Regions from separate parts of the Streptomyces sp. NPDC097107 genome, predicted to be linked through region 2. Evidence: riboswitches for the same ligand, from Rfam matches in the RefSeq annotation. Region 2 holds a riboswitch; each other region holds the start of a gene.
The links. A riboswitch is a leader RNA that binds a small molecule or an ion and turns the genes downstream of it on or off. The one in region 2 is predicted to bind cyclic di-AMP.

Region 1 (7,663 bases), on a different contig from region 2:
TCGTCGGCGTGCCGCTCGATCAGCGCGCGCAGGTGCTCCGCGTACGACTCCTCGTACTCCGCCGGCGGCGCGTCGGCGAAGACCTGGCTCGGCAGCACGCCCGCCCACAGCTCGTGCATCCCGCCCTCGGGGTCGCACACGGACATGGGCTGCCAGGTGTCGCCGTGATAGCCGCCGCGCCAGGTCAGCAGGCGACGTTTCGCGGGGCGGCCCAGCGATCGCCAGTACTGGAGGCACATCTTGACCGCGACCTCGACCGACACCGACCCGGAGTCGGCGAGGAAGACGTGCTCCAGGCCCTCGGGTGACATGTCGACAAGCAGCTTCGCCAGCCGCACGGCGGGCTCGTGGGTGAGCCCGCCGAACATCACATGGCTCACCCGGTCCAGCTGGTCGCGCGCGGCCTCGTTCAGCACCGGGTGGTTGTAGCCGTGGATCGCCGACCACCAGGACGACATGCCGTCGACGAGTTCGCCCGAGCCGTCGGCCGGGCACAGCCGCACCCCGCTCGCCGACGCCACGACGAGCGGGTCCTGCCGGCCGGGCATGGGACCGTACGGATGCCAGACGTGCCGCCGGTCGAGCGCCAGCAGCTCGTCCACGGTCAGCGCGGGCTCAGGCATTGGGCGCGAGGTCCGTTCCGGCACCACGGCGGCGTACGGCGACCAGGTCCGTACGGGCCTCGCCGGCCGCCGCCGGTTCGGCGGGCGCGCCCGTCGCGCGGCCGGCCCGGGCCGGGACGGACCCGCACACACCACTGTCGGCGTGCGACCCGTAGCCCCCGCCCTCGGCGTGCGACCCGCAGCCCCCGCCCTCGGCGTGCGGTCCGCAGGCACCGCCGTCCGCGTGCGACCCGCACGAGCCGCCTGCGTGCGACCCGCACCCGCCCCGCTCGGCCGCCCGGTGCTCCGGCAGGGTCACTTCGCCGGCGCCCTCCACCTCGAAGCCGGCGTCCGCGATCATCTCCAGGTCGGCATGGCCCGCCTGTCCCTCGCTGGTGAGGTAGTCGCCCAGGAAGATGGAGTTGGCCAGGTTCAGGGCGAGCGGCTGCATCGTGCGCAGGTGGACCTCGCGCCCGCCCGCGATGCGCACCTCGACGTCCGGGCAGACGAACCGCGTCATCGCCAGGATGCGCAGGCACCGCTGCGGGGTGAGGTGCCACTCCTTGGCCAGCGGCGTGCCCTCCATCGGGATCAGGAAGTTGACCGGCACCGAGTCCGGATCCAGCTCACGCAGCGAGAAGACCACGTCGACCAGGTCCTCGTCACTCTCGCCCATGCCCGCGATCAGACCGGAGCAGGCGGACAGGCCGGCCGCGTGCGCCTTGTTCACCGTGTCCACCCGGTCGGCGTACGTGTGCGTGGTCGTGATGTCCCCGTACGTCGCCTCGGACGTGTTGAGGTTGTGGTTGTAGGCGTCGGCGCCCGCCTCGCGCAGCCGCTCCGCCTGGCCGTCGGAGAGCAGGCCCAGACACGCGCAGACCTCGACGGCCTCGTTCTGCTCCTTGATCGCCTTGATGGTGTCCGAGACCCGGTCCACGTCCCGGTCGGTCGGACCGCGTCCGCTGGCCACCAGGCACACCCGCTTGGCGCCCCCGGCCACGCCGGCGGCGGCGGCCTGGGAGGCCTGGTCGGGCTTGAGCCAGGTGTACTTGAGGATCTCGGCCTTGGAGCCGAGCCGCTGCGAGCAGTAGGAGCAGTCCTCGGGGCACAGGCCCGACTTGAGGTTGACGAGGTAGTTGAGTTTCACTCGTCGGCCGAACCAGTGGCGGCGCACCTTGCCGGCCGCGGCCACCACATCGAGCAGGTCGTCGTCGGAAGTGGCGAGGACGGCAAGAGCCTCCTCGCGGGTCGGCGACTCGCGCCGAAGCCCCTTGTCCACCAGCGTGTTCAGCAGGTCCATGAGAGCCGATCCTGTCCTACGGGGCCGCCCGGGGCCAAGGAGAGTTTGCACAACACTGACAGATCGCCGTGTGGGTATTGCCACACCTCGCGGGGGCTGCCGTGCCGCTAATGTCTGTCCACTGCCTACAAAACGACGGAGGACCGACCCATGGCGTTCGGCTGGATCGACGAGCAGGCCCAGGCGCGCCGCCGGGCCGGACTCGTACGGATTCTGCGCCCACGTCCGGCCGACTCGCCGCTGCTGGACCTGGCGAGCAACGACTACCTCGGCCTGGCCCGGCACCCGGAGGTCACCGAGGGGGCGGTCCGGGCCGCTCGGACCTGGGGCGGCGGTGCGACCGGCTCCCGGCTCGTGACCGGCACGACCGAACTCCACGCCGAGCTGGAACACGAACTGGCCGCCTACTGCGGATTCGAGGCCGCGCTCGTCTTCTCCTCCGGCTACGCGGCCAACCTCGCCGCGGTCACCGCGCTGGCGCCGCACGGCTCCCTCGTCGTCTCCGACGCGGGCAACCACGCCTCGCTGATCGACGGCTGCCGGCTCGCGCGCGGGACGACCCAGGTCGTGCCGCACGCCGACCCGGACGCCGTACGCAAGGCACTGGCGACGCACGACGGGCCCGCCGTCACCGTCTCCGACACGGTCTTCTCGGTCGACGGCGACGCCGCGCCGCTGGCCGGGCTCGCCGAGGCGTGCCGGGAGCACGGCGCCGGGCTGGTCGTCGACGACGCCCACGGCCTCGGGGTCCTCGGCGACGGCGGCCGGGGCGCCCCGCACGCGGCGGGACTCGCGGGCGCCGACGACGTCGTCGTGACGGTGACGCTGTCCAAGTCGCTCGGCAGTCAGGGCGGCGCCGTGCTCGGCCCCGCCCGGGTGATCGACCACCTGGTCAACGCGGCCCGGACGTTCATCTTCGACACCGGCCTCGCCCCCGCGGCGGCGGGCGCGGCGCTGGCGGCGCTCACCCTGCTGCGCCGAGAGCCCGAGCGGGCGGCGCGGGCACGCGAGGTGGCTGCGGAGCTGCACGCGCGCCTGACCGCCCTCGGGCTGTCGGCGGTACGTCCGGACGCCGCGGTGGTCTCGGTGCGCGCTCCCTCCCCGGAGGGGGCCGTACAGTGGGCGGCCGACTGCCGTGCGGCCGGCCTGTCCGTGGGCTGCTTCCGCCCTCCTTCCGTACCCGACGGCGTCTCACGGCTCAGGCTGACCGCTCGTGCGGACCTCTCCGGGGATCAGATCGAACGCGCTGTACGGGTGATCGGCGAAACGCGACCATGAGTCGGCGTGACACGGCCGTGCTTCGCCCGGTGACCAACCGGTTCAGCCGCGGTGGACGGCGGCCGTGAACGTCGCCCAGCTCCCGGGGGAGAAGAGCAGCGCGGGCCCGGCCGGGACCTTGGAGTCCCGTACGGCGAGCAGTCCGGCCCAGGGGCCGGCCGCCGGCCGGGCCGTCTCCACGCAGTTGTTCGCTCCGGTGCTGTAGCTGCTGCGCAGCCACCGCACGTCGTGCAGATCGGTGCCGGCAGGGATGTTCCGACAGAGTGCGGACGGTGAGCCTGACATGGTGCCTCCTTACGCGCCTGCCGCGGTCGCGGCGATGAAGTCCAACGAGTCCTCGGGCGAAAGGGCATGGATCAGAAGGGCGTTGAAGGCCTCGGTATAGGCCTCTAGGTCTTCTTTCCGTTCGAGATGCAGGCTACTCGTCAAGTGGTCGAGAACAACCACGTCCAGATCAGAAGTGCTCGAAAAAGAGAAGATTACGAAAGGGCCGGTGACACCGATGTGCGCCCCGGCGGCAAACGGCAGTACCTGGAGTCGGACATGGGGGAGACGCGCCGCCTCGACCAGGCGCGCCAGCTGACGGGACATGACACCGGGGCCGCCCACCTCCCGGCGCAGCACCGCCTCGTCCAGGACCGCGCTCAGCAGAAGCGGCGGCTGTGCCCGCAGTACGTCCTGCCGGGCCAGCCGCACCTCCACCAGCGTGTCCAGCCGCTCCTCCGGCAGCCCGTCCGCCGCGGCGCGCGTCACCGCGCGGGCGTACTCCGGTGTCTGGAGCAGCCCCGGGACCACCGTGGTCTCCAGCGTGCGCATCGCGCTGGCCTGGGACTCCAGACTGATGAAGTCACGGTAGGTCGGGGGCAGTACCCCGCGGTAGGCGTGCCACCAGTGGTTCCGGCCGCCCGCGTCGTCGGAGCCCGCCAGCATCACCAGCAACTCCCGCAACTGGTCGTCGTCCACGCCGTAGGCGTCCAGCAGTAACCGCACGTCGGCCGGTTTCGCCCCGCTCGTCCCGGTCTCGATCCGGCTGACCTTCGACTGGTGCCAGCCCACCAGCCGGGCCGCCTCGCCGCTGGTGATACCCGCCGACGTGCGCAGGGCGCGCAGTTCAGCGCCCAGCTTGCGGCGGCGCACCACGGGACCGTGCTGCTGCATGGGCCACTCCCCTACTCCTTATGGGCCGCCCAAATACGCTCTGCCGTCGCAGAGTTCACCGCTTTGAGCGACAGATATATGCATATCTTGGTGGATCGCCGCCCTGCACCGGCCTGGTGATGGCAGTCTGGCGGCGAAGCACCAGTCCGGGACCGTACTCGAACCATCCGCTCCGTGTCCGGCTGCGGTCCCGTGGGAAAGGGACGACGTCGCCATGGCAGACCATCTGGAAGCATCCGTCACTCTGCCGAGCGATCCCGCCTCGGTGGCCGCCGCGCGTACCTATGCGGTCGGCACACTGGCGGAGTGGGGCCTGCCGCCGGACACCGACGTGTCCGAAACCGTCCGGCTCATCGTGTCGGAGCTGACGACCAACGCGGTCCAGCACACGTTCGGACAGTCACCCACCTTCACCGTGGACCTCGTGCTCGACCGTGACGAGCGGCTGCGCATCGGCGTCACCGACAGCCATCCGCGGTTTCCCAAGCGCCTGCCCGCCGCCGTCCAGCAGGACAACGGCCGAGGGATGGTGATCATCCGCTGGCTGACGGCGGAGTGCGGCGGCAAGTTGAGAGTGCGGCCCACGCGCGAGGGCGGCAAGACCGTCTCCATCGAACTGCCCTGGGCGCCGCCGGGCGGTGCGGTGCCCGCCGAACCGGCCACGGCCGTCGGGCAGGCCGTGGGAAACCAGGAGCCGCGGCGGTGAATCGCCGACGGTCCCTGGCGCGCCGCAGGCGCATACCGCGCACCCGAGCGGGTGACGGCGGCTGGGGACGCCGTCACCCCCTCGGGCGGGCTACTTGACCCGGCCGTACCAGACGCTGCCGGTCCAGATCTTCTGCAGACGTACCACGTCCCCGGTCTTCGGGGCGTGCCAGATTTTGCCCTTCCCGGCGTAGATGCCGACGTGGTAGATGCTGCGGCCCGAGTGGAAGAACACCAGGTCCCCGGTCTTGCGGTTCTTGGCGGAGATGTGACGGGTCTTGTTGTACTGCTGGGCGGCGGTGCGTGGCAGCTTCTTGCCGGCCTTCTTGAACGAGTACAGCGTCAGCCCCGAGCAGTCGAACCTGCTTGGTCCGACGGCGCCCCATTTGTATGGCGCGCCTTTCTTGGAGGCAGCGATCGTCAGGGCCTTCGTCGCATGGCTCGCCGCGGCCGCCTCGGAGGCGACGCCGGGAACCGCTACGGAACCGCCCACGGCGGCGAGGGTGAGGGCCGAGGCCGTACCGGCACGGGCCATCAGCGACGGGACACGATTGAGCGCGGACATGCGCAACCCTTCGTCAGCCGCCTGTGAAGGATGACCTGTCGGATTCGGGCTGGCGAAGTTGCCCGGCCGCACGAGTGCGGCTTCACCCCAAGGGCTGCTCGGCCCGGCGCGTCTCTCGCGGAGACGACCGTTCCGGCGACCCGTCGTGCTCGGGTCCTCCACTCCTGCCGATCCACTCCTGTCGACCGGTCGTCCGGGCGGCGGCAGGACTCGGCGTCCGCCCGGACCGCCCCGCCGCTGCGGCGGGGGCTTGCCGTCAGTCACGGATCTTGTCTCGCCCCATGGGAAAATCCCAACGGAACGTGCCCTTTGTGTTGTTACTCACCACTCACCCGTTCGGGTGGACACCTCTGTGTTCGACCGGCCGGTGGACGTGGTGACCACCCCGGGACCAGCGACGCAGCGGCTCATTACGCTGTCCGGACACGCGGGTCGCGCAAGCTCGGCCGGTCGGAATCCGGAGGTTTCCCTACGCCGAAAGGCGGTAAGCCGTTTGGTCCGTTTCGACTCGGGTGCCTCAACGGCCGGAACGGGGCGGAAGACCGACTCGCGCCGTCCGCCGTTCACCGTCCAGCACGCGCAGCGCCCGGGCCAGGGTGGTGGCGTGCAACTCGGTCTCGCGCCGCCGGTGCATCAGCGCCAGCGCGTCACGCAGGGCGGCCGCCTTACCGACCAGCGCCTGGGCGGCCCGCAGCCCGCGATAGGTGTCGCCCTCCTGCGCGGGGTTGATACGCCCGAGCAGGTCGACGACGTCCAGGTACCGGTCGATCAGCTCGGCCTCGGCGCGGGTCAGGGCGGGCAGGGGCGGCAGTTCCGGTGGCAGCATCGCCGGATCACCTCGCGCCGGGTGCCGGGGACGTGATCCGGCGGCTGGGCACCACCCGGTCCACCAGGCCGTACTCCAGGGCCTGCTGCGCGTCCAGGACGGTGTCCCGCTCGATGTCCGCGCTCACCTGCTCGGGACTGCGGCCCGTGTGCCGTACGAGGATCCGCTCCAGGCGGGCACGGACGCGGACCAACTCGTCGGCCTGGATGGCCAGGTCGCTCGCCTGCCCCTCCACCGGCTCGGTGAGCGCGGGCTGGTGGATGACCACCCGTGCGCCCGGCAGGACGGCGCGTTTGCCGGGCGTGCCCGCCGCCAGCAGGACCGCGGCGGACGTCCCAGCCTGCCCGAGGCAGGTCGTCTCCACGTCGCAGGCGACGTAGCGCATGGTGTCGTAGATCGCCGTCATCGCGGTGAAGGAGCCGCCGGGCGAGTTGATGCAGAGCGTGATGTCCCGGTCCGGGGCCTGGTGTTCGAGATACATGAACTGCGCCATCACGTCGTTCGCGGAGGTGTCGTCGACCGGTGTCCCGAGGAAGACGATCCGCTCCTCCAGCAGCTTCGAGTACGGGTCCGTCGTCCGGCTCCCGGCACTCGTGCGCTCGGTGAACTCGGGCAGGACGTGACGGGCGGACGGTCGGGTCATGGCGAACCCCTCCTCGTGGCAGAACCGTGATCGGCTGCACTGCCTCCTGTGGAAAATGTACAGGACGTACGTTGCGCGAGGTGGGGAGTCGCGGGGATCGCGCGTTCGCCGGCGGCGGAAGCGAACCGTAGGGGGATCCGCGGGGCGCCCGCGTTTCATCCCCCGTTCGGCGGCTCGTGCAGGCCGAAGGAGGAGCCCTGGTCGTCCCGGCACAGCGCGGACCGGCCGAACCGGGCGACCGACTCCGCGTCCTCCCCGCCCTCATCGCCGAGGTCCTGGAGCGAGCCGCCCAGTTTCCGCACCCTGGCCACGGCGGCGTCCAGGTCGTCGACCCGGAAGAAGACGTACGGGGAGGCTCCCGCGTCACCGCCGTGCAGGCCGCCCGGCACACCGCCGGTGCCGATGGAGAACCCGCTCCCCGTGGGACCGGCTTCGAGAGTCCAGTCGAACAGGCTGCCGTAGAAGACGCGCCCGCGCTCGGGATCGGCCACGCCGAGTTCGAAGAAGGACGGTTCGCCTGCCATGGGGTACCTCCCGGGGCCGGTGGGCTGTGCTCGCCCCCGTCTCCATCGTCGTCCCCGCCGAG
Region 2 (7,663 bases):
CAGGGGCGGCGCCCACGCCGAGCATCTGCACGCCGCCTACGACACCCTGTCGTTCGTCTCCGACGTCCCGCTCGACCCGCGCCGGCTCATGCGCTTCCTCGACAGCCGGCCGGAGGGCCTGTACCGGATCAAGGGATACGCCGACTTCGGCCCGTACGACACGCGGAACCGGTACGCCGTCCACGCCGTGGGGCGCTTCCTGCGCTTCTACCCGGGGCCCTGGGCGCCCGCCGACGCCCGCCGCACCCAGCTCGTGCTCATCGGCTCAGGCATCGACGCGCCGGCCCTCGGCGAGGAACTCGGCGCGTGCCGCAGGGACGCCGACGCCCCACCGGCCGACGAGCACGGAATGTGGGGTGTCCTGCGCTACGTACCGGACCCCGACGGCGACGAACCGGGCGGCGAGGAACCGGACGGCGACGAACCGGGCGGCGAGGAACCGGGCGCCGACGAACCGGGCGGCGAGGAACCGGGCGCCGACGAACCGGGCGCCGACGAACCGGGCGCCGACGAACCAGGCGCCGACGAACCAGGCGCCGACGAACCGCCGCCCGGTGCCCGGGACGGGTCCTAGGCCGGTCCCGCCACCACCGCCACCGTCTTCGGCAGCGACACGCCCGAGCCGTCACGGCGCGGGTCGATGTCCGGGAGCTGGGCGGGGGCGCCGCTCTTCTGCGCGGCGAGCGCCGGGGTGGCGCCCACCCAGGCGAAGGCCAGGCAGTCCTCGCCCTTCAGGAACCGCTGGCAGCGCACGCCACCCGTGGCGCGGCCCTTGCGCGGATACTGGTCGAACGGCGTGAGCTTGGCCGTGGTCTGGACGGAGTCGTCGAGCGTGCCGCGCGAACCGGCGACCGTGAACACCACCGCCTCGGCAGCCGGGTCCACCGCCGTGAAGGAGATGACCTTGGCGCCGTCGGCGAGCTTGACGCCCGCCACACCGCCCGCCGGACGGCCCTGCGGGCGGACCTGCGAGGCCTGGTAGCGCAGCAGCTGCGCGTCGTCCGTGATGAAGACCAGGTCCTCGTCACCGGTGCGCAGCTCGGCGCCGCCGACGATCCGGTCACCCTCCTTGAGGGCGATGACCTCCAACTCGTCCTTGTTGGACGGGTAGTCGGGCACCACACGCTTGACGACACCCTGTTCCGTGCCGAGCGCCAGGCCGGGTGAGGACTCGTCCAGGGTGGTCAGGCAGATGACCGTCTCGTCGTCCTCCAGGGTCACGAACTCCGCCAGCGGCGCACCACCCGAGAGGTTCGGCGTCGGCATGGGCTCCGGGAGCTGGGGCAGGTCCACGACGTTCACCCGCAGCAGGCGCCCGGCCGATGTCACCACGCCCACCTCGCCGCGGGCCGTGGCCGGCACCGCCGAGACGATCAGGTCGTGCTTGACGCGCTTGGCGCCGGCCTCCGTGACGAGGGGCTCGTCGTTCGCGGTGCGGGCCAGCAGGCCCGTCGAGGACAGCAGCACCCGGCACGGGTCGTCCGCCACCTGGAGCGGAACCGCGGCGACCGGAGCGCCGGACGACTCCAGCAGCATCGTACGGCGGTCGGTGCCGAACTTCTTGGCCACCGCTGCCAGTTCGGTCGAGACCAGCTTGCGCAGCTCCGCGTCCGAGTCGAGGATCCGGGTCAGCTCCTCGATCTCCGCGTTCAGCCGCTCCTTCTCCGACTCCAGCTCGATGCGGTCGAACTTGGTGAGCCGGCGCAGCGGCGTGTCCAGGATGTACTGGGTCTGGACGTCGCTGAGCGAGAAGTGCTCGATCAGGCGCTGCTTGGCCTGTGCGGAGTTCTCACTGGAGCGGATGAGGCGGATGACCTCGTCGATGTCGACCAGGGCGGTGAGCAGGCCCTCGACCAGGTGCAGACGGTCGCGCTTCTTGCTCCGGCGGAACTCGCTGCGGCGCCGTACGACGTTGAAGCGGTGGTCGAGGTAGACCTCCAGCAGCTCCTTGAGGCCCAGTGTCAGCGGCTGGCCGTCCACCAGGGCGACGTTGTTGATGCCGAAGGACTCCTCCATCGGCGTCAGTTTGTAGAGCTGTTCCAGGACCGCCTCGGGCACGAAACCGTTCTTGATCTCGATGACCAGGCGCAGCCCGTGCTCGCGGTCGGTGAGGTCCTTGACGTCGGCGATGCCCTGGAGCTTCTTCGAGCCGACCAGGTCCTTGATCTTGGCGATCACCTTCTCGGGGCCGACCGCGAAGGGCAGCTCGGTCACGACGAGCCCCTTGCGGCGGGCCGTCACGGTGTCCACGGCGACCGTCGCCCGGATCTTGAACGTGCCGCGGCCCGTCTCATAGGCGTCCCGGATGCCGGGCAGGCCGACGATCCGGCCGCCGGTGGGCAGGTCGGGTCCCGGAACGTGCTTCATCAGGGCTTCGAGGTCCGCGTTCGGATACCGGATCAGGTGCCGGGCGGCCGCGATCACCTCGCGCAGATTGTGCGGCGGCATGTTCGTGGCCATGCCGACCGCGATCCCGGAGGCGCCGTTGACCAGCAGGTTCGGGAAGGCGGCGGGCAGCGCCACCGGCTCCTGCTCCTGGCCGTCGTAGTTGGGGCCGAAGTCGACGGTGTCCTCGTCGATGGACTCCGTCATCAGGCTGGTGGCCTCGGCCATCCGGCACTCGGTGTACCGCATGGCGGCCGGCGGGTCGTCGTTGCCCAGGGAGCCGAAGTTGCCGTGGCCGTCGACCAGGGGCACGCGCATGGAGAACGGCTGGGCCATGCGCACCAGCGCGTCGTAGATCGACGCGTCGCCGTGCGGGTGCAGCTTGCCCATGACCTCGCCGACGACGCGGGCGCACTTCACGTAACTGCGCTCGGGCCGCAGGCCCATCTCGTTCATCTGGTAGACGATGCGGCGGTGCACCGGCTTGAGGCCGTCGCGGGCGTCGGGCAGCGCCCGGGAGTAGATGACCGAGTACGCGTACTCGAGGAAGGAGCCCTGCATCTCGTCGACGACGTCGATGTCGAGGATCTTCTCCTCGTACGAGTCGTCGGGCGGCGGGGTCTTCGTACTACGGCGGGCCATCGCTGCCGGCTCCTTGCTGAAGCGTGAACGGTGATCTGACGCGGTCCATTGTGGACTGCGGCACTGACAGCGACCGACCAGGACCCGTCACGGGCTGCCCGGCCCGGCGCTGCCCGCAGGGTACGCCCTCGTCCTGCGCCCCCGCCCCGGTCGGGCCGCTCGGGCCGCTCGGGCCGCCAACCCCGTTCTCGCTCTCGGCGTACGAGGTCCGGGAACTCCACCGGTGTCCCGCACGCTTGCATACAGTGGCAGGATCGGCGGAATTCCGCAGTTCCGCCCAATGATCCACCAAGTGTTTCCACCAAGGATTTCGCGATCGAAGGGACGTACATGCCCATGGGTCACACGGCCACCGCCCAGGCAGGCTCCGGCGGCCTGACAGCGACCGAGCACCGCCTGGCCAACGGCCTGCGCGTGGTGCTCTCCGAGGACCACCTGACCCCGGTCGCGGCGGTGTGCCTCTGGTACGACGTCGGCTCGCGCCACGAAGTCAAGGGACGTACCGGCCTGGCTCACCTATTCGAGCACCTCATGTTCCAGGGCTCCGCCCAGGTCAAGGGCAACGGCCACTTCGAACTGGTGCAGGGCGCCGGCGGCTCGCTCAACGGCACCACCAGCTTCGAGCGCACCAACTACTTCGAGACCATGCCCGCCCACCAGCTGGAGCTCGCCCTCTGGCTGGAGGCCGACCGCATGGGCTCCCTGTTGTCCGCGCTGGACGAGGAGTCGATGGAGAACCAGAGGGACGTCGTCAAGAACGAGCGCCGCCAGCGCTACGACAACGTGCCCTACGGCACGGCCTTCGAGAAGCTGACCGCCCTCGCCTACCCGCAGGGGCACCCCTACCACCACACTCCGATCGGCTCCATGGCCGACCTGGACGCGGCGACGCTGGAGGACGCGCGCGCGTTCTTCCGCACCTACTACGCGCCGAACAACGCGGTGCTCTCGGTCGTCGGCGACATCGACCCCGAGCAGACGCTCGCCTGGATCGAGAAGTACTTCGGCTCCATCGCCTCGCACGACGGCAAGCAGGCCCCCCGGGGCGGTTCGCTGCCCGACGTCATGGGCGGGCAGCTGCGCGAGGTGGTCGAGGAGGAGGTCCCGGCCCGCGCCCTGATGGCGGCCTACCGTCTGCCGGAGGACGGCACGCGCGCGTGCGACGCGGCCGACCTGGCCCTCACCGTCCTGGGCGGCGGTGAGTCGTCCCGCCTGTACAACCGGCTGGTACGGCGCGACCGTACGGCCGTCGCCGCCGGCTTCGGCCTGCTGCGGCTCGCCGGAGCGCCCTCCCTGGGGTGGCTGGACGTGAAGACGTCAGGTGACTTCGAGGTGCCGGTCATCGAGACCGCCATCGACGAGGAGCTCGCCCGGTTCGCCGAGGAGGGCCCGACGGCCGAGGAGATGGAGCGCGCCCAGGCCCAGTTGGAGCGCGAGTGGCTGGACCGCCTCGGCACGGTCGCGGGCCGCGCCGACGAACTGTGCCGGTACGCCGTCCTGTTCGGCGACCCGCAGCTGGCCCTGACCGCCGTGCAGCGGGTGCTGGAGGTGACGGCCGAGGAGGTCCAGGAGGTCGCCAAGGCCCGCCTGCGCCCCGACAACCGCGCGGTGCTCGTCTACGAGCCGACCGCCCCCGCCGACGAGAACGACGCCACCGACGAGAACGAGGAGGCGGCCAAGTGACCGAGCTCGCCACCATGGAATTCCACAACCGGCCGCAGGCCGGCGAGCCCAGGCCGTGGGCGTTCCCGGCCCCCGAGCGCGGCAGCCTCGACAACGGCCTCACCGTGCTGCGCTGTCATCGCCCCGGCCAGCAGGTCGTCGCCGTGGAGGTGCTTCTCGACGCCCCCCTGGACGCCGAGCCGGCCGGCCTCGACGGTGTCGCCACGATCATGGCGCGCGCCTTCTCCGAGGGCACCGACAAGCACTCCGCCGAGGATTTCGCCGCCGAGCTCGAGCGCTGCGGTGCCACCCTCGACGCACACGCCGACCACCCCGGCGTCCGGCTGAGCCTGGAGGTGCCGGCCTCACGGCTGGCCAAGGCCCTGGGCCTGGTCGCCGACGCGCTCAGGGCGCCCGCGTTCGCGGACGGCGAGGTCGAACGGCTGGTCCGCAACCGGCTCGACGAGATCCCGCACGAGCTGGCCAACCCTTCGCGCCGCGCGGCCAAGGAACTCTCCAAGGAGCTGTTCCCGGCCGGGACGCGTATGTCGCGCCCGCGCCAGGGCACCGAGGAGACGGTCGCGAGCATCGACTCGGCGGCCGTACGCGCCTTCTACGAGAAGCACGTCCGACCCGCCACCGCCACCGCCGTGGTCGTCGGCGACCTCACCGGCGTCGACCTCGACGCGCTGCTCGGCGAGACGCTGGGCGCGTGGACCGGCTCCGCGGCCGAGGCGCGTCCCGTACCCCCGGTGAGCGCCGACGACACCGGCCGGGTCGTCATCGTGGACCGGCCCGGTGCCGTCCAGACGCAGTTGCTGATCGGCCGCACCGGCGCCGACCGGCACGACCGCGTGTGGCCCGCGCAGGTACTCGGCACCTACTGCCTCGGCGGGACCCTCACCTCGCGCCTGGACCGCGTCCTGCGCGAGGAGAAGGGCTACACCTACGGCGTACGGGCGTTCGGGCAGGTCATGCGCTCCGCGCCCGACGGCACGGGCGCCGCGATGCTCGCCATCAGCGGCTCCGTGGACACTCCCAACACCGGTCCCGCCCTGGACGACCTGTGGACGGTGCTGCGCACGCTCGCAGCGGAGGGTCTCACCGACGCCGAGCGTGACGTCGCCGTGCAGAACCTGGTGGGCGTGGCGCCGCTGAAGTACGAGACGGCGGCGGCCGTGGCGAGCACGCTGGCCGACCAGGTCGAGCAGCACCTGCCCGACGACTACCAGGCCACGCTCTACCGCCAACTCGCCTCCACGGGCACCGTGGAGGCCACGGCGGCGGTCGTGAACGCCTTCCCGGTGAACCGTCTGGTGACGGTCCTCGTCGGCGACGCGGCGCAGATCAAGGAGCCCGTCGAGGCCCTCGGCATCGGTGAAGTCACCGTGGTGGCGGCCGATTAGCGGCACACACGCGCGGCGGCCCTGGTGACCGGAGTGTCACCAGGGCCGCCTTTTGTCCGGATTGAGGGAAAGGCTGCCTGTCTGCCCTGTGGCGTGCGCTACAAAAGGCTTGTTGCGTTTGAGGATTGAACACAGCCGCGTTTAGCGTCATCCGGGCTGTTCGTCAGGCAGTGCGCCGCACCCGCGGCACCGGACAGTCATCGCCGAGTCCCCGTACGGCGCGAGCCAGGGGAGCCGGGGACCCACCGCAGTCCCTGGGGTGAATCGGGCGCCCGCGCGCAGCGAGGGGGTCCGTAGGAGACCTTCCACCTCCGAACCCGTCAGCTAACCCGGTAGGCGAGAGGGAAGGAAAGGACCAGCCTCTACATGGCGTTCACGCGCGCCACCGGGAAGCACCGTCGTCCCAGCCGGGTGCACCGCACCACCGCCCGCGCGGCGGGTGTCGCGGCCCTCGCCACCACCGGCGTCGTCGGCACCCTCGCGGCTCCGGCGCTCGCCGCCGAGCCCCGGGCGGAGCAGAGCGGACTCACCCCGGTCATCACCATCGGCGACTCCATAGCCGACGAGATCGACGCCCAGGCCACCGCGCAGGAGCAGGCGGCCCTGCACGCCGCCGCCCGTGAGGCGGCCCAGGAGGCCGCGCGCGAGCGGGCGGCCGAGGCGGCCAAGGAGGCGCGCGAGGCCAAGGAGCGCGCCGCGCGGGAGGCGGAGCGCAAGCGCCTCAACACCTTCGTGCCGCCGATCACCGCCTCCTACGTCTCCACCGCCTACCAGGCCGGCAGCTCGCTGTGGTCCTCCGGCAGTCACACCGGCATCGACTTCCACGCCTCCAGCGGCACGTCCGTGCACGCGGTCGGCGTCGGCACCGTCGTCGAGGCCGGCTGGGGCGGGGCCTACGGCAACCAGGTCGTGATCAAGATGCACGACGGCACGTACACGCAGTACGGCCACCTGTCGTCCATCGGCGTCTCGGTCGGCCAGGCGGTCACCCCCGGGCAGCAGATCGGCCTGTCCGGCGCCACCGGCAACGTCACCGGACCGCACCTGCACTTCGAGGCCCGTACGAGTTCCGAGTACGGATCGGACCTGGACCCCGTCGCCTACCTCCGCTCCCACGGTGTGAACGTCTGACGACGGACGGTACGGCATCCGAAAGCCCCGGCTCCCCGAGCCGGGGCTTTCGGACTTCTTTTCCCTCGGTGGAAGTGTCGCTGGCCAAAAAATATCCATGAAATCCGCCCTGCCGTCGGAATATGCGCTTGATTGGCCTAGAGTCACTGAGCACACGTCAATCGTCGACGTTTCACGGGGATTAAGGCGGAGGTCGGGCATGCGTATTCCGGCGCACTCGGTGTGCACGGCGATCCGGGACGACATCGTCACCGGCGTCCACGGACGCGGCAGTCGGCTCACCGAGGAACTCCTGGCCCGCCGCTACGGCGTCTCCCGCGTCCCTGTCCGTGAGGCCCTGCGCACGCTGCAGGCCGAAGGCTTCGTGGTGACGAGGCGGCACGCGGGCGCGTGCGTCGCGGAACCCACCGAGCAGGAGGCCGCCGACCTGCTGGAGA
Region 3 (7,663 bases), on a different contig from region 2:
CCGCCGTGCGCACCCGCTCCGGGGAGGTGATCCGCGCCCGGGTCCTGGTCAACTGCGGCGGGCTGCACTGCGACGGGATCGCCCGCATGACGGGCGACGACCCCGGCATGCGGATCGTCCCCTTCCGGGGCGAGTACTACGAGCTGGCGCGGCCCGAGCTGGTGCGGGGGCTGGTCTATCCGGTGCCGGACCCGGCGTTCCCGTTCCTCGGTGTGCACCTGACCCGCGGCATCGACGGAAGCGTGCACGTCGGCCCCAACGCGGTACCGGCGCTGGCCCGGGAGGGCTACGGCTGGGGCGTGCTGCGGCCCCGCGAGCTGGGCGCGACGCTGGCCTGGCCGGGCTCGTGGCGGATAGCCCGGCGGCACTGGAAGTACGGGGCGGGCGAGCTTCGGCGCTCGCTGTCCAAGGCGGCGTTCACCACGGCCGTACGCAGGCTGCTCCCCGCGGTGACGGAGGCGGACCTGGTGGCGGCGCCCGCAGGAGTGCGGGCGCAGGCGGTCCTGGCGGACGGCACGCTGGTGGACGACTTCCTGATCCGCGAGGGCGCCCACGCCGTGCACGTCCTGAACGCGCCGTCGCCCGCGGCGACAGCGGCGCTGCCGATCGGGCGGGAGGTGGGGCGCAGGGCGCTGGCCATGCTCGGCCGCCCGTAAAATTGAGGGCACTGTGTCTGATTTCCGCAACGCCTCCGACGCTCGCCGGCCCGCCGCCGAGGAGCCGGCCGCCCCCGAGCCTGCCGCCCCCCACGCCGGTGCCTCCCTCCGGCACATCCGTGCCAAGGGTGAGCCCCGCTTCCCGGACGGGCCGAAGGCCGATCCCGCCGGGTCGCACTTCGAGCGGCGGATCCGGAGTTTCCAGCCCCGGCGCAGCCGGGTGACCGCCGGGCAGGCGGACGCACTGCAGCGGCTGTGGCCCCGGTGGGGGCTGGACATCGACGGACAGCGGGTCATCGACCTCGCCGAGCTGTTCGGGAACGCCCGTCCCGTCGTCCTGGAGATCGGCTTCGGCATGGGTGAGGCCACCGCGCGGATGGCCGCCGCCGACCCGGACACCAACATCCTCGCCGTGGACGTCCACACACCCGGCCAGGGCAACCTGCTCGGTCTCGCGGAGCAGTACGACCTGTCCAACATCCGGGTGGCCAACGGCGACGCGATCATCCTCCTGCGGGAGATGCTCGCCCCCGGCTCCCTCGCCGGACTGCGCGTCTACTTCCCCGACCCCTGGCCCAAGAAGCGGCACCACAAGCGCCGCCTGATCCAGCCGGAGTTCCTGGACCTGGCCGCGACCCGCCTCGCGCCGGGGGCCGTCGTGCACTGCGCCACGGACTGGGAGCCGTACGCCGAGCAGATGCTCGAGGTCCTCACCGCCCACCCCGGCTTCGAGAACACCGTGCAGGGCGGCGGTTTCGCGCCGCGTCCCGCCCACCGGCCACAGACCCGGTTCGAGGGCCAGGGACTGGACAAGGGTCATGTGGTGAACGACTTGCTCTTCCGCCGCGTACAGCACTCCGTGTCGCACCGCGACCAGCACCGCGACCAGCACAAGGAGCAGCCCCCCACCGGTTAGGGTCCATGCCGTGGCCACCTGTCCCCCGTATCCGACGCGTCCGCCGACGCGGACGCGTACGCACTGGTGGCAGCGCCCCTGGGTGCGTTACGGCGCACTGATCACCCTGCTCGCGCTCTCCGGCCTGGTGATCCTGGCCCTGGTGCGCGAACAGACCGGCACGCAGGGGTTCCTGGTGGGGCTCGGCCTCGCGGTCCTGCCCGTGCCGTTGCTCGTGGCCGCGTTCCGCTGGCTGGACCGGGTGGAGCCCGGACCGTGGCGGAACCTGCTGTTCTGCTTCGCCTGGGGAGCCTGCGCGGCAGCGCTGATAGCGATCGTCGCCAACAGCTTCGCGACGCGCTGGATAGCGACGGCCACCGCCGACCCGGCCGGCGCGGACACCCTGGGCGCCACGGTCATAGCACCGGTGGTCGAGGAGTCCGCCAAGGCAGCCGCCGTGCTCCTGGTCTTCCTCTTCCGCAGGCGGGACTTCACCGGCGTCGTCGACGGCGTCGTCATAGCGGGCGTCACCGCCACCGGCTTCGCCTTCACCGAGAACATCCTCTACCTGGGCAACGCCTTCGGCACCGACCAGCTCACCGGCGACAGCGGCATCGCCTCCGTCACCGCGGCCACCTTCTTCGTCCGCGTCGTGATGTCGCCGTTCGCCCACCCGCTCTTCACCGTGCTCACCGGCATCGGCTTCGGCATCGCCGCGCTCTCCACGGGCCGGCACCGCCTGCGCCGTGCCCTGCTCCCCCTGGCCGGCCTGCTGCTGGCGATGGGCGTGCACGCGCTGTGGAACGGCTCGGTGGCGTTCGGGGAGTACGGCTTCTTCGCCGTGTACGGGGCCTTCATGGTGCCGTCCTTCGGCCTGCTGACCTGGCTGGTGATCTGGACCCGGCAGCGCGAACTGGGCACCGTACGCGCCGAACTCCCCGTGTACGTCATGGCCGGGTGGCTGACACCGATGGAGCCGTACGCGCTCGGTTCGATGCGGGCCCGCCGCATCGCGCGCCGGCACGCCCACCGGCACGCCGGTAGGGAGGCGGCGCGGGCGGTGGCGCAGTACGAGGCGTACGCGACCTCGCTGGCGTTCCTGCGCCGGCGCGGGCGGCTGGGCAGGGCGGGCGCCGACTTCGCCGTACGAGAGCGGGAACTGCTGGGCGCCCTGTGGCACCGACGCGACGTGGCGCGTCCGGCACTGGACCACGCCGCCCGGGCCACGGCGCCGCCCCTGCCGGTGGCCGTGCGGCCCTGGGCGCACCCGTACGGCGCGTACGGGCCCGGCCACCCGGCGACGGCCCCCGCGACGGTCCCGGCGCCGTACCCCGCACCGGCCGCGTACAGCCCGTACACCCCGTACCGCCCGTACACCCCGCCCAGCCACTACCGGCCGTAACGGCAGTACCGGTCGTGCAGGCCGTCCTGCTCCGGCTCCCAGGCGGTGGCGGTGGAGCAGCCGCCGGCGCCGCTGGGGTCGGCGGAGGAGGGAGCGTACGGCTGCGCCGCCCGAGCACCGACCACATCGACCTGCGAGGCGTCGGCGCGGCCTCGATGTCCGCGGCGCTCGGGCCCGGGTACTCGCCCCGCGGACCGGCAGCCCTGACGTCGGGGGGTCGTCGTCAGGACCGCCGGAGACCAGGGCGGCAAAGGGGCCGGAGACCGCGTGGGAGGCACGGCGTGGGTCAAACGGCGTGGATCAGGGGGTCAGGCCCTTGCTCTGCAGCCATGCCATCGGGTCGATGCCGCCGCCTCCGCTGGTGTGGACCTCCATGTGGAGGTGTGCGCCGGTGACGTTGCCGGTGGCGCCGACGCGGCCGATGACGTCACCGGTGGTGACCTCCTGGCCGACGCTGACGCTGATGGAGGACTGGTGGGCGTACCAGATCTCGGTGCCGTCGTCGAGGGTGAGCACGGTCTTGTAGCCGTACGACCCGTCCCAGCCGGCCGACGTGATCGTGCCGCTGTGCACCGCCTTGAGCAGCGTGCCCGTGGGGGCGGCGAAGTCGAGGCCGGTGTGGTAGCCGGAGGACCAGTAGGCGCCGGCCTGGCCGAAGCTGGAGGAGATGGTGTACGAGGAGGTCGGCAGCGTGTACTGCTTGGCCAGCTTGGCGAGCCGCTCGGCCTCGGCCTTCTTCGCGGCCTCCTCCTCCGCCTTCTTCTTGGCGGCGGCGGCCTTGGCCTCGGCCTCCTTCTCCGCCTTGGCGGCGGCTTCCGCGGCCTTCTTCTCGGCGGCGGCCGCGGCTTCGGCGACGGCCTTGGTCTCGACCTGGGCCTGCTGCTGCTCGGCCTGCGCCATGATCCGGGCCCGCAGCGTCTCACCGGCGCCTGGGTCGCTCTCCGAGGAGGTCTCGGCGGCGACCGTGCCGATTCCGCTGAGCGGGGTGGCGGAACCCTGCGGTTCCGGCTTCTCCTCGTCGGAGATGAGCGAGCCGACGTTCGGAAGGTCCGGCATGGAGATCGACACCGGCGGCTTGCCGGTCTGCGCGCTGGCCATGCCGCCCGCGCCGACCGCGGCTATGACACCGACGCCGAGAACGGTGGAGCTGCGGGCGAGACCGCCGCGCTGCTTGGCGACGCGGTGCCGGCCGCGTACGGGGCGGATGGAGTCCGCGGTGGGATTCCACTCCTCCCAAGGGCCCTCTTCGGTGCGGTAGCCGTCGTAGCCGAAGGTTTCGCTGTCGTGCCCGCTGGGCACGAACGGGGCCTCGGGGGCAGGCCGGTTGGACGCCACGTGGGCGTACTCCTTTCCTTCCTTTCGCCTACCGGGTTAGCTGACGGGTTCGGAGCAGGAAGGTCTCCTACGCGCGTATATCCGCCGTGTCTGGCACGGCGTCATACGCCCGATTCACCCCAATGTGGTGGTTCCCCGGTTCCCTTGCGGGATTCGGCGCGTGCGCACGGAGCCGACTTCTGTGACGGCTGGGACGACCGCGCTGCGTTATCGAACGTTAATAGACGCGGGGCTCGGATTCCAAGCCGTTCCTCTTGATCATTAACGGATCCGGCCCGGACGTACGCCTCACGATCGGTTAAAACCGGGCGAGTCGACCGGGCTTGGGTATTCCCCTTCACGCCTCGGCTTTCTGACAGTTCGTCAGTTGTTATGCGGAGGGCGGTCGGTCCGTCACTTCCGGTGACGTCGATCAAGGGTCGAGCAGGGGCGTCGCACGGCGAGCAGTGCCATGTCGTCGGCCATGCCGCCCCCGGAGTGCCGGCGCACGTCCCCGGCGAGGGTGTCGAGCAGCTCCGCCGGATGCCGGAACACGCGGCCGGCCAGCCGCACGTGCGGTTCGTAGAACTCGCCCCGGGCGTCCCGCGCTTCGGACAGTCCGTCGGTGTAGAGAAGCAGCGTGGCCCCGCCGGGGAAGCCGGCCTCCTCCGCGCGGTCGGGCCACACGCCCAGCTCTCCCATGCCGAGCGGCAGCGCCGACTCCCGTGCGGGCAGCGGGCGCAGGGTGCCGTCGGCGTACAGCAGCAGGGGCGGCGGATGGCCGCGGTTGACGATGCGGACGATCCCGTCGCCGTGCGGGAGTTCGGCGAGTACGGCGGTGGTGAACCCTTCGAAGGCGTCCAGTCCGTCGCGCCGGGTGCCCTCGCGCGCCAGTGCCCGCTCCAGCCGCTGCGCCACCGCCTCCAGCGTCGCCTCCTGCTCGGCGGCCTCCCGGAACGCGCCGATCACCACGGCGACGGCGGCCACCGCGCCCATGCCCTTGCCGCGCACGTCCCCGACGATGAGCCGGATGCCGCGCGCGCTGTCCTGCACCGCGTACAGATCGCCGCCGATGAAGGCGTCGGCCTGCGCGGCCTCGTAGCAGGCGGCGATCTCGAAACCGCCGATCCGCTCGGCGGGCTCGGGCAGCACGGCGCGCTGGGCGGCCTCGGCGATCTCGCGGACGGAGACGAGGCGCTCGCCGGTGCGGCGGACGAAGCCGTTCACGAGGACGGCGAGCACGGCGACCGTCGCGATGGTGATCAGCTCGGTGAGGGAGTCGACGTAGTGGATGACGCCCTTGGTCAGTTGCAGCCCTATGACGGCGGCGACCACGGCGACACCGGTGAGCACCGTGCCGCGCCGTGAGTAGATCGGCGCGGCGACCAGGGGCGCGGCCGTGTAGAGGGGGCCCGCGGTGAAGTATCTGGGGGTGAAGATGTCGTACAGGACGGCGGCGACGATCAGCAGCATGGGGAGCAGGCGTACGAAGGCCCGCCCGTACGAGGTCCGTCGCCGCGGCCCCGCGTGCGGCGGCACGCGTTCAGCACCGTCGCCGAGGCCGGGGTCGGGCACGGGATCGCCGGGGAGCCGGCCGCCGGCCCGGGCGTACGCTCCCTCGTCCTCCAGCTCACCTGGCCGCACCACTCGTCTCCCGCCACCCCGCACGTCCGCGCCGCTTGCCGTCCCGGTCCTCCAGGTTTCCCGGACCGGGGGCGAAGGGCGAGCCACTGAGGGCCGATCGGGTGACGGAGCGACCGGGTGACTGGATGACGGGGTGAGGATGAGGGCGGCGCATCCGCCGCAAACGCACCGAAGGCCGGAATCCTTAAGGATTCCGGCCTTCGGCCTTGAGTAGCGGGGACAGGATTTGAACCTGCGACCTCTGGGTTATGAGCCCAGCGAGCTACCGAGCTGCTCCACCCCGCGCCGTTGTGTCTCTACTGTACGTCATCTTGGGGGTGGAATGCACATCCGTATCTCCCTGCCCCTCCAGGTGGCGGTTGGGCGCCTTCGCCCGCTCCTCGTACTCCGGCAGTACGACGACGACGGCGCCCCCGGCGGCGAGCACTCCGCTGCCGTCCGCCCCCGGCACGAAGGTGTCCGGCTCCCGCCAGGCCGTGACCACGCGCCGTACCCCGGCGTCGAGGATCAGCCGGGCGCAGGGCGCGGGCCGGGAGGCGCGGCGGGCGCACGGCTCCAGGCTGCTGTAGACGGTGGCCGTCGCGAGCCGCGGGTCGGCGGGGTCGGCCTTCGCGAGCGCCGCCTCCTCGGCGTGCACGACGGGGTCGTCCCCCTCCCGCGAGTGCCCCCGCGCCAGCTCGCTCCCGTCGGCGGCGACCACGACCGCCCCCACGCTGAACGCCGTCCCGGACGGCGGACACAGCTCGGCAAGCTCGCAGGCGAGCGCCAGCCAGTGCCGGTCGGCGGCGGTGACGCGGCCGCCGGCGCCGGGGGCGGTGGGCAGATACCGCGTCAGCACCACGTCCTCGACGCGCCGCGACTCCACCAGCCGCAGCCGCCCGCCCTGGTAGGCGCCGGGCCCGAAGAGGCGGGGCGCGTCCGGGTCGCCCACGAACAGCGGCGCGAGGACGAGCTGGAGTTCGTCGGCGAGTTCCCGCTGCAACAGCTGGGTGTGCACGGTCCCGCCGCCCTCGACCATGAGCCGCCGCACGCCCCGCCGGTCGTGCAGGTACTCCAGGCCCGCGTGCCAGTCGAGCGCGGCACCGAGCGGCACGACGTCGGCGGCGAGCCCCAGCGCGTGGGCATGCCGGGCCCCCGCGTCCGTGGTGAGGAGCACCTTCTCGCCTCCCGTGTGCCAGAACGCCGCCGCCGGGTCCAGCTCGCCGGTGGCGCTGACCGTCACCTTCAGCGGGTACTCCGCCTCCCCGGCCGCGACCCGGGCCGCGCGCCGCTCGCCGGAGTTCACCAGCAGCCGCGGGTTGTCGGCCCGGATCGTGCCGGCGCCGACGAGGATCGCGTCGACGGAGGCCCGCACCTCGTCGACGCGGTCGAAGTCGGCAGGGGAGGAGAGCAGGAGCCGGTCGGGGCCGGTGTCGTCCAGGTAGCCGTCGAGGGAGACGGCGGCGGAGAGGAGGACGTAGGGGAGGGGCATCAGGCGGCACTCCGGTGGGACGGGCGGACTGGTCGGCGCCAGTGACCGTCGGTCACTGCCAGAAGACCTCTTCCACAATGATCTGGGGATCCTCGGTGCGCGGTACGAAGGTGTATCGCAGCCAGCCGTGCCCGTGGCCGAAGTAAAGATGCGAGAGCCCTTCGGCAGGCCGGACCGCGCCGGCTGATCCCGCATACCTGCTGGAAGATCGATGTCTGCGTCGATGCCCCGGAAGTAGGGATCCTTCGCCGTGACCAGTTCGGCGCGCGCGGCGTCGACCG
Region 4 (7,663 bases), on a different contig from region 2:
GTAGGTAGCGGACCATGTTGTTGCCAACCGGTGCACAGGCCTTTAACCGGCTTTAGCCGATGATGTGCCAGGTTTCGGACACGAACGTGCGTCCTCGTGCGCACTCGTGCCGTACTCGTGCGGACTCGTGCCGACCTGGCGCCTCCTCGTTCGGAAGCGATCGCGGGTGAGTCGGACGGGCGCGGTGTCCGTATTCTCTGATCATGGACCGCACCGCGTATTCACTCGTCGCCACCGATCTCGACGGCACGCTGCTCCGCGGCGACGACACCGTGTCCGACCGGTCACTGGCCGCGCTGGCGCGGGTGGCCGGGGCCGGTGCGCGGCATCTGGTGGTGACGGGGCGGCCGGCACCCCGGGTGCGGCCCCTGCTCGACCGCCTCGGTTGTACAGGGCTCGTGGTGTGCGGCCAGGGCGCCCAGGTGTACGACGCCGGCGCGCACCGGATGCTGTGGTCGGTCACCCTGGACCGGGAGCTGGCCGAGACGGCGCTCGGCAAGATCGAGGCCGAGGTGGGGCAGGTGCACGCGGCGGTCGACCAGGACGGTGTCGACGGCCTGACGCTCATCGAGCCGGGTTACCTGATGCCTCACCCGACGCTGCCCGCGGTGCGGGTCGAGCGGCGCGACGAGCTGTGGAGCGCGCCGATCAGCAAGGTGCTGCTGCGCCATCCCGAGCTGTCCGACGACGGGTTGGCGGCGACGGCGCGCGCGGTGGTCGGTTCCCTCGCCACGGTCACGATGTCGGGTCCGGGGACGGTGGAGCTCCAGCCGTGCGGCATCACCAAGGCCACCGGCCTGGCGCTGGCCGCCGAGCGCCTGGGCGTGAGCCGCCGACGGACGATCGCCTTCGGGGACATGCCCAACGACATCCCCATGTTCGACTGGGCGGCCCATGGTGTCGCCATGGCGGGTGCCCACCCCGAACTCAAGGCGGTGGCCGACGAGGTCACCCTGACGAACGAGGACGACGGCGTGGCCGTCGTCCTCGAACGGATCTTCAGAGCGCCGTAATACGGCGCAGAGACCGGTATTACGGCGCAGAGCCCGGTGTTACGGCGCAGAGCCCGGTGTTACGGCGCAGAGCCGGTATTACGGCTCAGTAGGCGCCGAAGACGTTGTCCATCGAGCCGTACCGGTCGGCCGCGTAGTTGCAGGCGGCGGTGATGTTGGCGACCGGGTCGTACGGGTCCCAGGAGGTGCCGGGCACGTGGTACGCCTGGAAGGTCGGGTCGATCACCTGGAGCAGGCCCTTGGACGGGGTGCCGTTGATGGCGTTGATGTCCCAGTTGTTGATGGCGAGCGGGTTGCCGGACGACTCCCGCATGATGTTGCGGTGAATGCCCTCGTACGACCCGGGGATGCCCTGCTGGGCCATGATGTCGAGCGACTCCCGGATCCAGCCGTCCAGGTTGTCCGGGTAAGTCGTCGCCGCGGTGGTGGCGGCCGGGGTGGCCGCGGAGGCGCTGGTGGCCCCGATGAGCGGCAGGGCGAGCACGGCGGCGCCGGTGCCGGCCACGGCGAGCTTCCGGGCGAGGCGGGCGGTGCGGGCGTGACGGTTCTGACCGTTGGCAGACATGCTTGAGTCCCTCTCCTTACGCCTGCGAGGTGAGCTGTCGGGTTCGGGCGGGGAGGTGCCCGGCCGGGCCCTGACGGGCACGGCTTCACCCCTAGCCGCTCCGGTGGTGACCGGTGCGGCGGCTTACCTGGGTCCCCCGCTCCTGCCTGCGAGTTTGTTGGCGGATGACTGTGTGTCCGGGCGGTGGCAGGATTCGGCGTCCGCCCGACAGGCCGGGAACGTATGCGAGAGCACATGTCCGAAACAAGTGCAGGAATCACCCAACGCACCTGTTGACCTTGGTCTGAGGTGTTTGGGGTGCTTGATCCTTTGCGGCTGCCAAGCCTCAACTGGCTTGCGGGGCAAAGGGAGGGCGCAGTCGGCGGCAGGGTTGCCTACAGGCGGGGCGAAGTGAGCCAACTCACCCGCTTCAACAAGGGCGGCAAATCGGGCATTAGGGTCAACTTGGAGTCAATCGCCCGTGGGCGGGACGGGCTTCGGGTTCCAGCCGGCGGTCGGGTGGACCGGCCGCCGCGAGTCCCTCGTCTCCGACCCCGTCCCGGCCGGTGTTTCCGTGTGCTGTGCGGGCATCCGTTCGGGGCGGGATCGAGGTGACCCGGGCGGGTGACGTATTCGGAGTGCGGGCCGTTGGGAGAGGTGACGTGATCTTCGGAGGCGGGTTCCGGCGCCTGGTGATGGCGATCAATATCTGCTCATATCACCTGATCAAAAACATACCGTGCATGATCCGATACCGACCGGCCTGTAACGGTGGGCGCTAGCGGTGATCGAAAGGTGACCGGATACGCTGACTTGAGTGGTGGCAGCGACCTATCGACAAACCAGGTAATCGCCAGTAGACACCAGCAGACAGGAGACCCCTCGTGACCGTCGTCGGGCCGTTCGGGCTGAGCGTGCGGGACCAGGCTCTGGAAGCCGATGTCCAGGCCGGATTGGTTGCGGTCGAGGAAGGGTTGCTTGAGGCAACCAAAAGCGAGGTGCCGTTCATCACGGAGGCCGCCCAGCATCTGGTGCGGGCCGGCGGTAAGCGTTTCCGGCCGCTGCTGGTGATGCTTTCCGCTCAGTTCGGCGACCGGCACGCCCCCGGGATCGTGCCCTCGGCCGTCGTCGTCGAGCTGACCCACCTCGCCACCCTGTACCACGACGACGTGATGGACGAGGCCGCGGTGCGACGCGGCGTGCCCAGCGCCAACACCCGCTGGGACAACTCGGTCGCGGTCCTCACCGGCGACTTCCTGTTCGCCCGCGCCTCGCAGATCCTCGCCGACCTCGGTCCCGAGGCGGTCCGCGTGCAGGCCCTGGCGTTCGAACGGCTCGTCACCGGCCAGATCCTGGAGACGGCGGGGCCGCAGGACGGCCGGGACCCGGTCGACCACTACCTGGACGTGCTGGGCGGCAAGACGGGCTCGCTGGTGGCGGTCTCCTGCCGGTTCGGCGCGATGATGTCCGGCGCCGACGAGACGGTCGTGGACGTGCTCACCCAGTACGGCGAGCGGCTCGGCGTCGCCTTCCAGCTCGCGGACGACGTCCTGGACATCGCCTCCGACTCCCACGAGTCGGGGAAGACGCCCGGCACCGACCTGCGCGAGGGTATCCCGACCCTCCCGGTGCTGCGGCTGCGCGAGCGGGCGGCCCGGCTGGGGCTCGCCGAGGACATCGCCCTGTGCGAGCTGCTGGACTCCGACCTGAGCGGCGACGCGCGCCACGCGGAGGCGTTGCGGCTGCTGCGCGCCCACCCCGCTCTGGAGCAGGCGCGGCGGGACACCGTGCGGTACGCCAAGGACGCCCGGGCGGCGCTGGCCCCGCTCAAGGAGTGCGAGGCGAAGTCCGCGCTGGTGGAGCTGTGCGACGCCGTGGTGCACCGGGCCGGCTGAGTGCCCGGCGTACTCCGCCGTGTACCTCGCCCCCTACGGGCCGGGGGAGACGCGACCCCTCCGTGTCATCCCGCAGGAGTAGGCGGAGTTGAGCCCGCGGTCTGACGATTCCGCCTGGCCGATTTGGTCAGATGGACACCACGGAAACACCAATCCTCACCGATTCGGGTGAGAATGGCGGCTCACGGGTGAACGAGCGCGAGGTCGTGAGACAGCCGCCGCCGACGACGGAGGTAGGGCACACATGGCACCGATCGATTCCGACGACAACACGACCGCCGGGGAGGGCGAGGAGCTGCGCGCCGGACGGCGCAGGGCCGCGCGGTACGTCGTCCCGGTCGCGGTGATGGGAGTGGCGGCCGCGACGATCGGCCTCGTCCCCGCGCTCGCCGACTCCGGGGACCCCGACCTCCCGAAGGTCACGGCGGAGCAGCTCATAGAGAAGATCGCCAAGTCGGACGTCGAGCAGCTGTCCGGCACGGTCAAGATCAGCACCGACCTGGGTCTGCCGGACCTCGGAGGCCTGGAGAGCGGCCTGATGTCCGGCATGTCCGGCGGCCCGGGTTCGGGCGGGGACGAGGACGGCTCCGCCGCCGACCCGTCGGCCAAGCTCACCGAGCTGGTGTCCGGCACCCACACGCTGCGGGTCGCCGCCGACGGCCCCGACCGGCAGAAGCTGTCGCTGCTGGAGAACGCCGCCGAGTACAGCCTGATCCACGACGGCAAGGACGTCTGGGGCTACGACAGCAAGTCCAACGAGGTCTACCACGCCACCACGTCCGGCAGCGCCGAGCAGCCGGAGAAGGAGGTGCCTGCCACCCCGAAGGACTTCGCCGACCAGGCCCTCAAGGCGGTCGACGACACCACGTCCGTGACCGTCGACGGCACCGCGCAGGTAGCCGGGCGGGACGCGTACCGGCTGGTGATCAAGCCCAAGCAGGACGGTTCCACGGTCGGCGCCGTCAGCGTCGCGGTGGACGCCGAGACCGGCATGCCGCTGAAGTTCACGCTGACCCCGTCGAGCGGCGGCGCCGCCGTCGTGGACGCGGGCTTCACCAAGGTCAGCTTCGCGAAGCCGGACGCGTCGACGTTCGACTTCACCCCGCCCAAGGGCGCGAAGGTCACCGAGGCCGAGGAGGCGCCGGAGCACGGGCGGGGGGCCGAGGGCGGCCTCGCCGAGGAGACGGACGGCCTGAAGGGGACGGACGGCCCGAAGGGGACGGACGGTCTCAAGGGCACGGGCGGCCCGAAGGTGATCGGCGAGGGCTGGAACTCGATCGCCACCTTCGACACCGGCGGCCAGGGCCTGCCCACGGCCTCCGCGGGCGGCGACCTCGGCGGCTTCCTGGGCTCCTTCGGCGACCAGGTCAAGGGCGACTTCGGTTCCGGCACGGTCTTCAAGACCCGCCTGGTCAACGCCCTGATCACGGACGACGGCAAGGTCTACGCCGGTGCGGTCAACAAGGACGCGCTGGTGAAGGCGGCCGACGCGGCCCAGTAGGCGCCAGGTCGGGTCGGGCGTCAGCGTCGGGCGCCAGGCCGGACGCCCGACGCCGGGCATCAGCACGGAGCAGCCACGACGACGAAGCGAGGGAGCCGATGGCCGAAGCGTCCGCCACGGAAGCGGAGAGCCCGGACCAGGGGGACGGCGCGGACGACGCCGTCATCGCCACCCGGGCGCTCACCAAGCGCTACCGCGGCGGACAGCTCGCCGTCGACGGTCTGGACCTGACCGTCCCGGCGGGCAGCGTCTTCGGCTTCCTCGGCCCGAACGGCTCCGGCAAGACCACCACCATCCGCATGCTGATGGGCCTGATCGAGCCCACCTCGGGCACCGCCCGGGTCCTGGGCCGGCCCATGCCGCGCGCGGCCCGCACCGTACTGCCCCAGGTCGGCGCCCTCATCGAGGGCCCCGCCCTGTACGGCTTCCTCTCCGGGCGCGACAACCTCCTTCGCTACGACGCCGCCGACCCGGCCGCCGACCCGCGCACCCGGCGAGAGCGCGTCGCTGGGGCGCTGGACCGGGTGGGCCTCGCGGCCGCCGCCGGCAAGAAGGCGAAGGCGTACTCCCTCGGCATGAAGCAGCGCCTCGGGCTCGCCGCGGCGCTGCTCCAGCCGCGCCGCCTGCTCGTCCTGGACGAGCCGACCAACGGGCTCGACCCCCAGGGCATGCGCGAGATCCGCGCGCTCGTGCGCGAACTGGCCTCCGACGGCACCACCGTCTTCCTCTCCTCTCACCTGCTGGACGAGATCGAGCAGGTGTGCACGCACGCCGCCGTGATGGCGCAGGGGCGGCTGATCAGCCAGGGCGCGGTCGCCGACCTGGCGGCCGGGGCGCGCGGCCGGCTGGTGGTGACCACGCCGGACGCGGGGGAGGCGGCCAGGGTGCTGAAGGAGCAGGGGGCCGGGGACGTGGTCGTCGCCGAGGACCGGGTGACGGCGGAGCCACCGGACCGCGACCTCGCCGACCTGAACGCCGCCCTGGTCGCGGCCGGTGTCCGCGTCCGAGGCTTCTCAGTGGAGCGTGCCTCCCTGGAGGACGCGTTCGTGGCGCTCACCGGGGAGGGCTTCGATGTCGCGGGCTGACACGTCGCGGGCCGAGTCACCGCAGGTTGAGGCGCCGCAGGCTGAGGCGCCGCGGGCAGGGGTGTCGCGGGCCGAGGTGCCGAGCGCGGTGCGCGCCCCGAGTCCGCTGTGGTCCTTCGGGCTGCTCCGCAGCGAACTGCTGATCACGTTCCGGCGCTGGCGCACCCTCGCCCTGCTGGGCGTGCTGGCCGCCGTGCCGGTCCTGGTGGGGATCGCCGTGAAGATCGAGACGAGCGACGGGGCGTCGTTCGGCGGAGGCGGTGGCGGAGGCGGTGGCGGCGAGGGACCGGCGTTCATCTCGCAGATCAGCAACAACGGCCTGTTCCTGGTCTTCACCGCGATCGCCGCGACCCTCCCGTTCTTCCTGCCGATGGCCGTCGGTGTCGTCGCGGGCGACGCGATCGCGGGCGAGGCGAACGCGGGTACGCTCCGCTACCTCCTGGTCGCCCCGGCCGGCCGCACCCGGCTGCTGCTCACCAAGTACGCCACGGTGATCGCCTTCTGCCTCGCCGCCACCCTGGTGGTCGCGGTCTCGGCGCTCGCGGTCGGGGCGCTGCTGTTCCCGGTCGGTGAACTGACCACCATCTCCGGCACCCGGATCACCTACGCCGAGGGCCTGGGCCGCGCCCTGCTGATCGCCCTGGTCGTGGCCGCCTCGCTCGTCGGTGTCGCGGCCCTCGGCCTGTTCGTCTCGACTCTGACCGGCAGTGGCATCGCGGCGATGGCGACCACGGTGGGGCTGCTGATCACCGTCCAGATCCTCGACCAGATCCCGCAGCTCGACGCGCTCCAGCCGTACTTCTTCTCGCACTACTGGCTGTCCTTCGCCGACCTGATGCGCGAACCGGTCTACTGGGACGACCTGGTGAAGAACCTCGGCCTCCAGGCGCTCTACGCGGCAGTGTTCGGCTCGGCGGCCTGGGCGCGGTTCACGGCGAAGGACGTCACCTCGTAGGCACGGGCATCACTTCGCAGGCACGGGCATCACTTCGTGGGCCACGGACATCACCTTGCGGGCACGGTGCCCGTCTGCTCGTACGGGAAACGGGCGAGCGGCGCCTCCTGCGCGAAGAAGGTCTTGGCGCCTGCCAGCGCCTCGGTGTCCTTCAGGACGTCACCGGGCTTGCTGCCGTTGCCCAGCAGTACCCCGCCGAAACGCATACCCATGTAGGCCGCCGAGTTGCTCAGGCTGCCGATCAGCGGATCGGCGACCTCCCGCTCCCGGTGCGCGAGCGCGGTGACGCCCCACAGGGTGCGGCCGGCCAGGGCCGCCTTGAAGTCGAGGCCGGGGGTGCGCAGCCAGCCGGACCAGTAGTCCAGGTAGCGCTTGACCGGGGCGGACAGCGAGTACCAGTACAGCGGTGAGGCGATCACGATGTCCGTGGCGGCGAGAGTGGCGTCGAGGAGCAGGCCCGCGCTTCCCTCGGTGGGGCGGACGTGGTCGCTGTCGTGCCGCAGGTCCTCGAAATCGGGCAGCGGGTGCTCGGCCAGGTCGATCCACCGCTGCTCGACGTCCGTAGGCAGTTGTTCGGCGGCGCGGCGGGCGAGCAGTTCGGTGTTGCCGCCGGATCGGCTGCTGCCGAGCAGGAAGAGGTAGTGGCGGGTCATGAGAGGTCCCCCTGGAT

Region 1: it holds a riboswitch for cyclic di-AMP, as region 2 does, so the genes downstream of both, ACIQ1J_RS16095 (C40 family peptidase) here and ACIQ1J_RS13245 (M23 family metallopeptidase) in region 2, are expected to answer to the same signal.
Region 3: it holds a riboswitch for cyclic di-AMP, as region 2 does, so the genes downstream of both, ACIQ1J_RS03715 (M23 family metallopeptidase) here and ACIQ1J_RS13245 (M23 family metallopeptidase) in region 2, are expected to answer to the same signal.
Region 4: it holds a riboswitch for cyclic di-AMP, as region 2 does, so the genes downstream of both, ACIQ1J_RS29880 (transglycosylase SLT domain-containing protein) here and ACIQ1J_RS13245 (M23 family metallopeptidase) in region 2, are expected to answer to the same signal.

Annotation. Positions count from the first base shown of each region.
Region 1 is NZ_JBIWEF010000006.1:137,779-145,441, forward strand. Features, by position in the region: gene ACIQ1J_RS16065 (adenosylmethionine--8-amino-7-oxononanoate transaminase) at 1-623, opposite strand, end outside; gene bioB (biotin synthase BioB) at 616-1,902, opposite strand; gene ACIQ1J_RS16075 (8-amino-7-oxononanoate synthase) at 2,053-3,180, shown strand; gene ACIQ1J_RS16080 (DUF397 domain-containing protein) at 3,223-3,465, opposite strand; gene ACIQ1J_RS16085 (helix-turn-helix domain-containing protein) at 3,475-4,338, opposite strand; gene ACIQ1J_RS16090 (ATP-binding protein) at 4,553-5,044, shown strand; gene ACIQ1J_RS16095 (C40 family peptidase) at 5,135-5,608, opposite strand; cyclic di-AMP (ydaO/yuaA leader) riboswitch at 5,612-5,756, opposite strand; gene ACIQ1J_RS16100 (hypothetical protein) at 6,126-6,434, opposite strand; gene ACIQ1J_RS16105 (ATP-dependent Clp protease proteolytic subunit) at 6,442-7,077, opposite strand; gene ACIQ1J_RS16110 (VOC family protein) at 7,233-7,601, opposite strand.
Region 2 is NZ_JBIWEF010000005.1:109,508-117,170, forward strand. Features, by position in the region: partial or broken gene ACIQ1J_RS13225 (CobW family GTP-binding protein) at 1-397, shown strand, start outside; gene ACIQ1J_RS13230 (DNA topoisomerase (ATP-hydrolyzing) subunit A) at 571-3,027, opposite strand; gene ACIQ1J_RS13235 (M16 family metallopeptidase) at 3,358-4,710, shown strand; gene ACIQ1J_RS13240 (M16 family metallopeptidase) at 4,707-6,095, shown strand; cyclic di-AMP (ydaO/yuaA leader) riboswitch at 6,287-6,449, shown strand; gene ACIQ1J_RS13245 (M23 family metallopeptidase) at 6,462-7,226, shown strand; gene ACIQ1J_RS13250 (GntR family transcriptional regulator) at 7,426-7,663, shown strand, end outside.
Region 3 is NZ_JBIWEF010000002.1:14,372-22,034, forward strand. Features, by position in the region: gene lhgO (L-2-hydroxyglutarate oxidase) at 1-656, shown strand, start outside; gene trmB (tRNA (guanosine(46)-N7)-methyltransferase TrmB) at 772-1,572, shown strand; gene ACIQ1J_RS03710 (PrsW family intramembrane metalloprotease) at 1,583-2,953, shown strand; gene ACIQ1J_RS03715 (M23 family metallopeptidase) at 3,254-4,288, opposite strand; cyclic di-AMP (ydaO/yuaA leader) riboswitch at 4,300-4,457, opposite strand; gene ACIQ1J_RS03720 (PP2C family protein-serine/threonine phosphatase) at 4,682-5,911, opposite strand; tRNA gene ACIQ1J_RS03725 (tRNA-Met) at 6,123-6,196, opposite strand; partial or broken gene ACIQ1J_RS03730 (dihydrofolate reductase family protein) at 6,255-7,382, opposite strand.
Region 4 is NZ_JBIWEF010000014.1:173,678-181,340, forward strand. Features, by position in the region: gene ACIQ1J_RS29875 (HAD family hydrolase) at 204-1,013, shown strand; gene ACIQ1J_RS29880 (transglycosylase SLT domain-containing protein) at 1,099-1,578, opposite strand; cyclic di-AMP (ydaO/yuaA leader) riboswitch at 1,584-1,751, opposite strand; gene ACIQ1J_RS29885 (polyprenyl synthetase family protein) at 2,442-3,452, shown strand; gene ACIQ1J_RS29890 (outer membrane lipoprotein carrier protein LolA) at 3,697-4,953, shown strand; gene ACIQ1J_RS29895 (ATP-binding cassette domain-containing protein) at 5,052-6,038, shown strand; gene ACIQ1J_RS29900 (ABC transporter permease) at 6,025-6,993, shown strand; gene ACIQ1J_RS29905 (flavodoxin family protein) at 7,044-7,646, opposite strand.